2 regions of the Vibrio sp. 1580 genome follow, and region 2 is predicted to be linked to the other one. Evidence: riboswitches for the same ligand, from Rfam matches in the RefSeq annotation. Region 2 holds a riboswitch; the other holds the start of a gene.

Region 1 (4,764 bases), on a different contig from region 2:
GAAACGAGCCGATGTGAAACAAGAAGGCAGACGAATTCTTGCGCGACATGTTAGGCCCTCAAAAGAAAGTAGGACGCGATGATCATCTTTCAATCACGATGCGTACAAATGCAAACACACTCAAGGGAACCCGCTGTACCCTCAACTAGTAAGGAACACACTATGTTCAAACGTATCTTAGTTATCGCGGCGACACTGATGGCGACATTATCTTTTATGCTTCCCGTCAAGGCTCATGAGCATGGCATGATGAAAGCCGATATTGTCGACGTTGCCGCTGACGACGGCTCTTTCAATACGCTTGTTGCTGCGGTGAAAGCAGCGGGCTTGGTTGACACTCTCAAAGGGGAAGGCCCATTTACTGTTTTTGCACCAACGGATGACGCTTTTGCAAAACTGCCAGACGGCACAGTCGACATGCTCTTAATGCCGGAAAACAAAGACAAGTTAGTATCTGTTTTGACTTATCACGTCGTCCCGGGGAAAGTGATGGCTGCCGATGTTGTTAAGCTAGACAAAGCGACTACGGTTCAGGGGCAAGATGTGATGATTAAAACCATGGGGGATAAAGTCATGGTTAACGATGCAAATGTCATTGCAACCGATGTGAAAGCTAAAAACGGTGTCATTCACGTGATTGATACTGTCATCATGCCGAAATAACACCATTCAAAGGGCGGTACACTCCGCCCTTTAGACAGAACTTCTTCCACCCTTAGCACGATTCCTCTCCACTTATCCCCAACAAACCTCCACACATTCACCATGACTATAAAAAAGATAAAAACAAAATTAAAATCAATACCTTGCAAGACGACACTGCACAATATTGACGAGGTTAAGATATCGTTATCTTTCAATTTGAGAACAGGATTCCATGTCAGTGACGTTTACTTTTCCACATGTAAATTCTTAAGCTAAATTTTGGCTGCTCAATCACATTTCGGCAAACCATTCGAAAGGGTGGGACGCAAAGCTTCCGGTCTGTCAGCATTTAAAAATCTAAAAGAATGCTCATGATAGCGGGGTTACCATGACGCAGTGTTACAGAAGTCCAATTTCTGTAGCGTTGCTTTATGCTCAGCATGCGCCGGGGTGTGACACTAGTTTGTCAGCCATAACAGAGGACATGTGATGAAATCATTTCCAACCAAATCCGTACTCGCGTTAGCACTTGCAAGCATTAGCTCAGGTACTGCGGCTCACGGTTATGTATCAGAAACCAATGGTGGTGTCGCTGCAAGTCGCTCGGCACTATGTAAGTATCCAACGCCAGATACTAACGAAAAAAATAATAACTGCGGTGCGATTCAATATGAACCGCAAAGCGTTGAAGGCCCTGATGGCTTTCCCGAAACAGGGCCTCGCGATGGTAAAATAGCGAGTGCCGAAACCGCTTTAGCAGCTGCCCTTGATGAGCAAACTGCCGACCGTTGGGTAAAACGCCCTATTCAAGCAGGTACACAAACTTTTGAATGGACATTTACCGCTAACCACGTGACGCGCGACTGGAAATATTACATCACCAAGCCTGATTGGAACCCAAACGCTTCACTATCACGAGACTCTTTTGATTTAACTCCTTTCTGTGTCGTCGACGGCAATATGGTTCAACCCCCGAAACAGGTAAGCCATCAATGTAATGTGCCTACTCGCGAGGGATACCATGTCATCCTGGCAGTATGGGATGTTGGCGACACTGCAGCCTCATTTTATAACGTGATCGATGTGAAATTTGATGGTGACAGTCCCGTAATTCCAGATTGGAAGCAAGGCGGTCAAATTATTCCTACAATGGATTTAAATATTGGGGATTCGGTTTATACGCGCGTATTTGATCAAGCAGGTGAAAACGTGGCGTATAGAACTGAACTAGAAATTACCGATGCAGCAATGGGCCAAGCGAAAAACTGGTCTTACGCACTCGCGACTAAGCTAAACCAAGAACAAGCAAAACTGCAAGCCGGGCAGTATGCAGAGGATAAATTCACTCCTGTTTATGGTACTAATCCGGTGTATCTGCAAGCAAATAGCGGCCTTGAGCGAGTAGAGATCGGTTATAACATTGAAACTCCTGTCCCAGAATACTCACTCACAGTAGATGGCTTAGCAGACGAGTATATCATTGAGTCAACACCGACAACGTTGGATCTGACACTAACTGCTGAAGGCGATTTAAATGCAGAACTCACCGTTTACAATCACCATCGCGAACCACTTGCAAGTTGGGCAAACGAAATGAAAGACGGCTCGGTAGAGGCGATATCGCTCGCTTTAAGTAAATCAGAGCCGGGTCACCATATGCTCGTGACACGTATTAAGGACAAAGATGGCAACTTGGTGGATCAGCAAACACTCGACTTTCACTTAAAAGAAGAGTCAGTTACTCCACCACCATCTGGTGAGTACGATTTTGTCTTCCCTGAAGGACTATCTAGCTACACTGCGGGCACAAAAGTGCTTGCCAGCGACGGGGGCATTTATCAATGTAAACCTTTCCCATACTCTGGTTACTGTATGCAGTGGAAAGAAAGCGCAAACCATTACGAGCCTGGAATAGGTTCACACTGGGAGATGGCTTGGGATAAAGTCAACTAAATCACCCTTCGAACGTTAAGTAAAAAGAGCCTCACTATGAGGCTCTTTTATAATCAAACGCAAAAATGACAATTTTCCCGGTCTAAACCATGAACACCAGATAAACTAGTGAGATGCGCTCGCCCCTCAATCAGCCCCATTTCATACCCTTCTAGTAAAACGGATTGTCGCATTGATAAGCGCTGAACATGAAAATTATCTGGTGGGGCAATTACCCTAACATGTGTTCCTGGTGGAGGGTTACGAATAAACTCTAATGATTGATTATAGTTATCTGCACGTCTTAACATCGCACCCGCCATTTTGGGGTGCTCCGCAAACAGTTTCTTCATCAGCCATGTGGTCTTAACTGGCTTTTTGGCATAATTCAGCGGGTGAGAGAGTACTACGGTTATGTCGCGAGCCCCTCGACGATAAGCCTCACGCACTGGTATAGAGTCAGCGACCCCACCATCGGTATAACAACCGCCAGAAAAACAAGGGGTATGCTTGTAGGCAATCGGTAATGCTGTTGTCGCTTCAATCGCATGGTGAAAATTATCACGTGTCACGCGATAGTAATCTGCCTGCCCTGTATCTACATTTGTTGTCGCTGCGAGAAAAGGAACGCCATTAAACAGTTTATTTTCATCGACGGGATACAAGCGATTAGATTCTTCAAACAACCACTTCACATCGATGAGGTCCCCACCTTTAACGAAGCGAGTCGGGTCAAAAAAGCGTTTACTTGTGGCCAGCTTAGTAATGACGTTAATACTGCGATGCGGGTAGTCGGTCAAATACCCAATCAAATTTGATGCACCAGCAGATACACCGATTGCAAAATCAAACGGTTTATAACTCTGCTCTAAAAACGCATCTAACACTCCGCTTGCGAAGACGCCTCGCATCGCGCCACCTTCTACTACAATTGCTTTTGTTGCCATATTTCCCCCATTCTCCTTGCCAAAAGAGTAATGAAATTCGTGCAATCACAACAATTGAATATTCTGATTATTGAAATAGGTGAAGTCTATTTATTTCTCTCTTAGAAAATGAAAACTAAAGTTCAAAAAATCCGTACCCGTTAGAAATGTAATTGCGGGCTTAACCAAGGTGGCAAGGTCTAAGAGAAATCTAGGAGAAAACCGTTTTATAGGCTTCGCCCGCGCCATCAATGAACATTTGAGTACCAATAACCGCTAGAATTAAGCCCATCATTTTAGTCACAACATTTAGAGCACTTGGTCCAACCGCTTTGACCAATTTGTCTCCAAATAAAAACAGTACATAGGTGATCACACAGAGGACAGCGAAAGAAACGATAGTAATAATGGTTTGATCGAAACCACCCGCTGTCGCAAAGTTCATCGCGGTAGCAATCGTTCCAGGCCCAGCTAATATTGGCATCGCCAGTGGAGACACTGCAATACTCAATGCCGCCCGTTGCTGAGCTGGTGAATACGCCTTCTCTTTGGTTTTCTGATGCGTCGAATCACCTTGAAGCATGTTAAAACCTATCAAAAACACCAAAATACCGCCTGTTATTCGCAATGCATAAAGCGTGATACCAAACAAATCAAAAATTAACTTACCGGCAATAGAAAATATCGCGATGATAATAAATGCAATAAAAACCGAGCGAAGCGCAATGGAACGGATGGTTTCTTTATCTTCATCAGCAGTTAAACTCAAAAAGATGGGAATATTGGCGATAGGGTTCATGATGGCAAAGAAGCCCATAAACACCGTAACTGTATGAACAATGAGTTCTTTCATATTTTCCACTGCATTTAAATTATTGATTCTAAAAACAGTATATACGCTCTCAAACAGAACGAGTGGTGTATTCTCGATTCGCCTTCACACTTATGCGCCAAGCATTGTTTTTCTTTTGAGATAGTTTACCGACTCATCAAATGTCGCTAAGGTGAGTCTTCAGCCTTTACACGTAACAGGGGATGTTAAGTCACCATGAACAGCACGATTCAAACAATTCTCAATCACCGCTCAATTCGAAAATTCACCTCACAACCGATTGAGAGCGAACAATTAGATGCCATTCTTCAAGCCGGCCTTGCGGCGTCCTCATCAAGCATGTTGCAAGTCGTTTCAATTATCCGCGTGACCGACAAAGAAAAACGTACGCTATTAGCTCAATATGCCGGAAATCAAGGGTACGTTGAA
Region 2 (4,764 bases):
CGACTAATACGTGATAGCTCATTTACACCACTTTTCTGTCTTCTTATTATCCAAGACGTATTCTATTCATAACTAGTAACATTTCTAGTCATAGATACATTAAAACGCAAGATTTAGCGTTTTTATTGATTCAAAACAAGCTTACCCATTGCTATTAATAAACGGTCATTTTTGACCATAAAACATAACAATTATAGTTACTGCTATTCATTTTAATTGATTACACTTAGGGGATATCCCTAATTGACTTTGTGATGCATGACTTGAAGCATCATTCAGGAGCCCAAAATGCAAGAAGTGAAAGCTTTTAATGAAAAACGCGCTGAAATTTACTGGTGGTTTTCGAGCTTGTTCGCAAAAGAACTAACAGAGAAAGAATTGGAAGCCTATCACAGTGTTGAAATTCGCAGTTTTCTCGCAGGTTTAGGTGAAAATGAGTCGCTGAAACCAGCTGTTGATAGCCTAGTTGATGCATTGAATCGGTTACAAGATCGTGAAGATGCACAACTAGAGCTTGCAGCTGACTTTTGTGAACTGTTTTTGAAGACAGAAAAATACGGCGCTCTTCCTTACGCATCCATGTACATTGGTGAATCAGGTTTACTGAATGACAAGCCAGCTGAGGAAATGGAAAAGTTGATGGCTGAATTTGGCGTTCAAGTAGACGAAAACCTAAAGGAACCTGCGGATCACTTAGCCGTTGAGCTCGACTTTCTCGGGAACATGATTATCCGCTCAAACGAGCTTGAACAAGAAAAACACATGGAAGAAGCCTTCGTTAAACAAAACGACTTTATCCAGCAACAATTGATGTCTTGGTTACCTCAGTTTTCAGACAAATGTAAAAAATTCGACGAATTTGGATTTTACTCGAGTGTCGCGAAACTATTAGTTGCATTTTGTAAACTAGACAGCGCCTACCTTCTTGGTGAATAATTGCCGCCTATTTTTAGGGAGCCTGCCTATCGGGCTTCCTGTATGCCTGAAAGTGACCAATTGTAAGTAACTTGGGTATAATATTCGTTTGCCTTAACTTAGCGCAAAGACGCTTGGTTATTTAGCAGTCAAAATGTGACTTCAAATACACAAATCTCTTGCTGAAAACATTGCTAGTCAGTCCACATAGGGCTAAAATGTGAGCGCAAACGATTAAATATGATTTATATGTAAACCGCTGAAATATAGCGGTTTTTGTGTTTTCTTAACAGGTTGATGGCAATTTCTCATCAGATAGAAAAAAGATAAAATTCATCGACCGATGCTGCTACGTACCCTTTTGTCGCACTTGGATCAACCGCTGCCGAGACACTTAGCGCCAATTTTATATTGCTAGGTGTGAAACCATTAGAGCATCAGGTACATCCAATACGACATATTTCAGTAGCTCGATACAGGACACCATTTATGGCCACGATAAAAGACGTTGCTCGCTTAGCCGGCGTTTCCACTACGACAGTTTCGCACGTTATCAATAAAACGCGTTTCGTTGCAGAAGCAACGCAAGAAAAAGTAATGAAAGCCGTTGACGAGCTAAATTACGCGCCAAGTGCCGTTGCACGCAGCCTAAAATGCAACTCAACTCGTACGATTGGCATGTTAGTAACTCAATCAACTAACCTATTTTTCTCAGAAGTGATTGATGGCGTTGAGAGCTACTGTTACCGCCAAGGCTATACTCTGATTTTATGTAACACAGGCGGGATTTACGAAAAACAACGCGATTACATTCGTATGCTGGCTGAAAAGCGCGTTGATGGCATCCTAGTGATGTGTTCTGACTTAACCGAAGAACTAAAAGAGATGCTTGACCGTCATGCGGACATTCCTAAAGTGGTCATGGATTGGGGCCCAGAGAGCTCACAAGCAGACAAGATCATGGATAACTCAGAAGAAGGTGGCTACATTGCAACCAAACATCTGATTGACAATGGTCATACGGATATCGCTTGTCTAAGCGGTCATTTTGAAAAGCTTGCTTGCCAAGAGCGCATTGCAGGTTTCCGTCGCGCAATGAGCGAAGCAAACCTAGCTGTAAATGAAGACTGGATCCTTGAAGGTAACTTTGAATGTGATACGGCCGTATTAGTTGCAGATAAAATTACCGCAATGGACAAGCGCCCGACGGCGGTATTCTGTTTTAACGACACAATGGCTCTAGGCCTAATGAGCCGCTTGCAACAAAACGGGATCAAAATTCCTGAAGATATTTCAGTGATCGGCTACGACAACATCGAGCTTGCGGAATACTTCTCTCCACCGCTAACGACTATCCACCAACCTAAACGTCGTGTTGGTAAAAATGCATTCGAAATTCTACTTGAGCGTATCAAAGATAAAGAACACGAAAAACGAATTTTCGAAATGCAACCTGAGCTTGTTATTCGAAATACTGTGAAAAAAATGAACTAAATTTCACTGTATTTAACCGTGTTAAATAAGCGCTCTACAGGGGCGCTTATTTTTTTGGAAAAATTAAGCATTCTCTAATACTTCACACCACTCTAATAACAATTGACTAACGTTAACTCCCTGTTTTATATAAATGTAATATATATTAAGAACTCCTTTTCAAAGGCCAATTTGCACCTTTCCATATGCAAAATAGAGCATTCAATCTATCATTTTTATTGAACCGAAATCACACTTTTAACGCTAAACCGTGATGTTAATTCAATATAAGAAGTATGCTCATTGTGTCACGCACAGGGCAAACCATTCGAAAGAGTGGGACGCAAAGCCTCCGGCCTGAACCATATTACGATATGGAAGGTAGCGGGGTTACCGATGGCAAGTGTGTAAGCAATGACTTTACTCTGTAATGACATTGTTTTTACGCATGTTTGCTACTCTCTCGGACCTGACTTTTGGTGGCGTAATATTAATTACACCGAGATAACAAAACATGGATAAACCGATACTCAAAGACTCTATGAAGCTGTTTGAGGCACTTGGTAATATCAAGTCGCGCTCAATGTTTGGTGGCTTCGGACTATTCGCTGATGAAACAATGTTTGCACTAGTGGTAAACAATCAGCTTCATATCAGAGCAGACCAAAAAACTTCATCTGACTTCGAGAAACAAGGGCTAAAGCCTTACGTTTATAAAAAACGTGGCTTTCCAGTCGTTACAAAGTACTACGCTATTTCCAGCGATTTATGGGAATCAAGCGAACGCTTAATCGAAGTAGCGAATCAATCATTGAAAAAGGCAAAGCTTGAGAAAGAACAGCAAGCAAGTACAAAGCCTAACCGTTTGAAAGATTTGCCTAACTTACGACTGGCTACCGAGCGCATGCTAAAAAAAGCCGGCATCGAATCCGTAGAGAAGCTTGAAGAGGAAGGTGCGCTTAACGCCTATAAAGCGATAAGAGATACGCACTCTGCAACCGTCAACATTGAGTTGCTATGGGCACTAGAAGGTGCTATCAACGGCACTCATTGGAGTGTGGTACCTCAAGCTCGCCGAGATGAGTTGATGAACGGCCTCCAATAAAAGTCGGCCTAAAAACTATCTTGTAAAACCGCAGTCTAATCTGCGGTTTTTTTGTGAAATTTTTTCGGTTTTCCTACTGTCTTATTACATATATCCCAAATTGGAATCAAAATTATGAATAAGAAACTGATTTTAGGTCTCATCCTACTAGCGGCTATCGTCTTTTTAGGTATTAACTTTGGCCAGTATTTAACCTTAGAGAATGCAAAAGCCCAACAAGAAGCACTAACTACATACATCGATCAGAATTTTGTATTCTCGGCTGCGATTTACTTTTTTACCTACATTGCAATTACCGCTTTTTCTATCCCAGGAGCGGCAGTAGTCACCTTACTTGGTGCAGCCTTATTTGGTTTTTGGACAAGCTTGCTACTGGTTTCTTTCGCTAGCACTATGGGGGCAACACTGGCCTTCTTGAGCAGCCGATACTTATTGCGTGACTGGGTACAAAACAAATTCGGAAATAAACTCAACGCAATTAATCAAGGTGTCGAAAAAGACGGAGCTTTTTATCTATTTTCCTTGCGTCTAATCCCTGTATTCCCTTTCTTTCTAATCAACTTACTGATGGGCTTAACGCCGATGTCTGTAGGTAGATTTTATCTCACTAGCCAAATAGGTATGCTGCCAGGCACAGCCGTATATCTGAATGCAGGTACTCAATTAGCAACAATTGAAAGCCTATCGGGCATTGTTTCACCCGCAGTATTAGCGTCTTTTGCGCTATTGGGACTATTTCCAATCATCACTAAATGGGTTATGAATAAAGTAAGGCCGACACCAAGTCAGCAAAACTCGTAATTGGTGAAGTGGGTATTTTGATGAAAATATTTATCGCTAAAAACCCAGCAGAAGCACACATTGTATGTGAGCTGCTTAAAGTGGAACAAATTTACTGTGAAGTTCGTGGAGAAGGTATTTTCGGCTTAAAAGGAGAACTGCCGTTTGGTGATGATACCGATCCTTATGTGTGGCTTTTTGACACTGCACAAAAGATGAAAGCTGAAGAAATAGTAAAAGCATATCGAAAACAATCCGATAGGCATGAGTATCAAGATTGGCAATGCCCAAAATGTCATGAAATAAACGAAGGGCAATTTGGTGCATGTTGGCAATGTGGATATCAACTAGGAGAGCTATAGCGGCTCTCCTATTCAGTGGATGCACTCAGTTTTAAGCACATACAGCTTGCTGTTTAATAAACTCGATGGAGTGTTGATTGAAGTCTTCTGGACGCTCTACATTGCATACATGACCACAATTCGGGATTT

What was found. A riboswitch is a leader RNA that binds a small molecule or an ion and turns the genes downstream of it on or off. The one in region 2 is predicted to bind cyclic di-GMP.
Region 1: it holds a riboswitch for cyclic di-GMP, as region 2 does, so the genes downstream of both, gbpA (N-acetylglucosamine-binding protein GbpA) here and R7093_RS13635 (TfoX/Sxy family DNA transformation protein) in region 2, are expected to answer to the same signal.

Annotation. Positions count from the first base shown of each region.
Region 1 is NZ_JAWOVT010000003.1:288,117-292,880, reverse strand. Features, by position in the region: gene R7093_RS06585 (cryptochrome/deoxyribodipyrimidine photo-lyase family protein) at 1-82, shown strand, start outside; gene R7093_RS06580 (fasciclin domain-containing protein) at 163-663, shown strand; cyclic di-GMP riboswitch class I at 936-1,036, shown strand; gene gbpA (N-acetylglucosamine-binding protein GbpA) at 1,135-2,598, shown strand; gene R7093_RS06570 (patatin family protein) at 2,652-3,524, opposite strand; gene R7093_RS06565 (MarC family protein) at 3,715-4,356, opposite strand; gene nfsA (oxygen-insensitive NADPH nitroreductase) at 4,552-4,764, shown strand, end outside.
Region 2 is NZ_JAWOVT010000007.1:231,729-236,492, forward strand. Features, by position in the region: gene torR (two-component system response regulator TorR) at 1-22, opposite strand, end outside; gene torD (molecular chaperone TorD) at 289-936, shown strand; gene purR (HTH-type transcriptional repressor PurR) at 1,405-2,409, shown strand; cyclic di-GMP riboswitch class I at 2,697-2,786, shown strand; gene R7093_RS13635 (TfoX/Sxy family DNA transformation protein) at 2,903-3,493, shown strand; gene R7093_RS13640 (TVP38/TMEM64 family protein) at 3,608-4,294, shown strand; gene R7093_RS13645 (DUF2007 domain-containing protein) at 4,315-4,635, shown strand; gene R7093_RS13650 (alpha/beta fold hydrolase) at 4,667-4,764, opposite strand, start outside.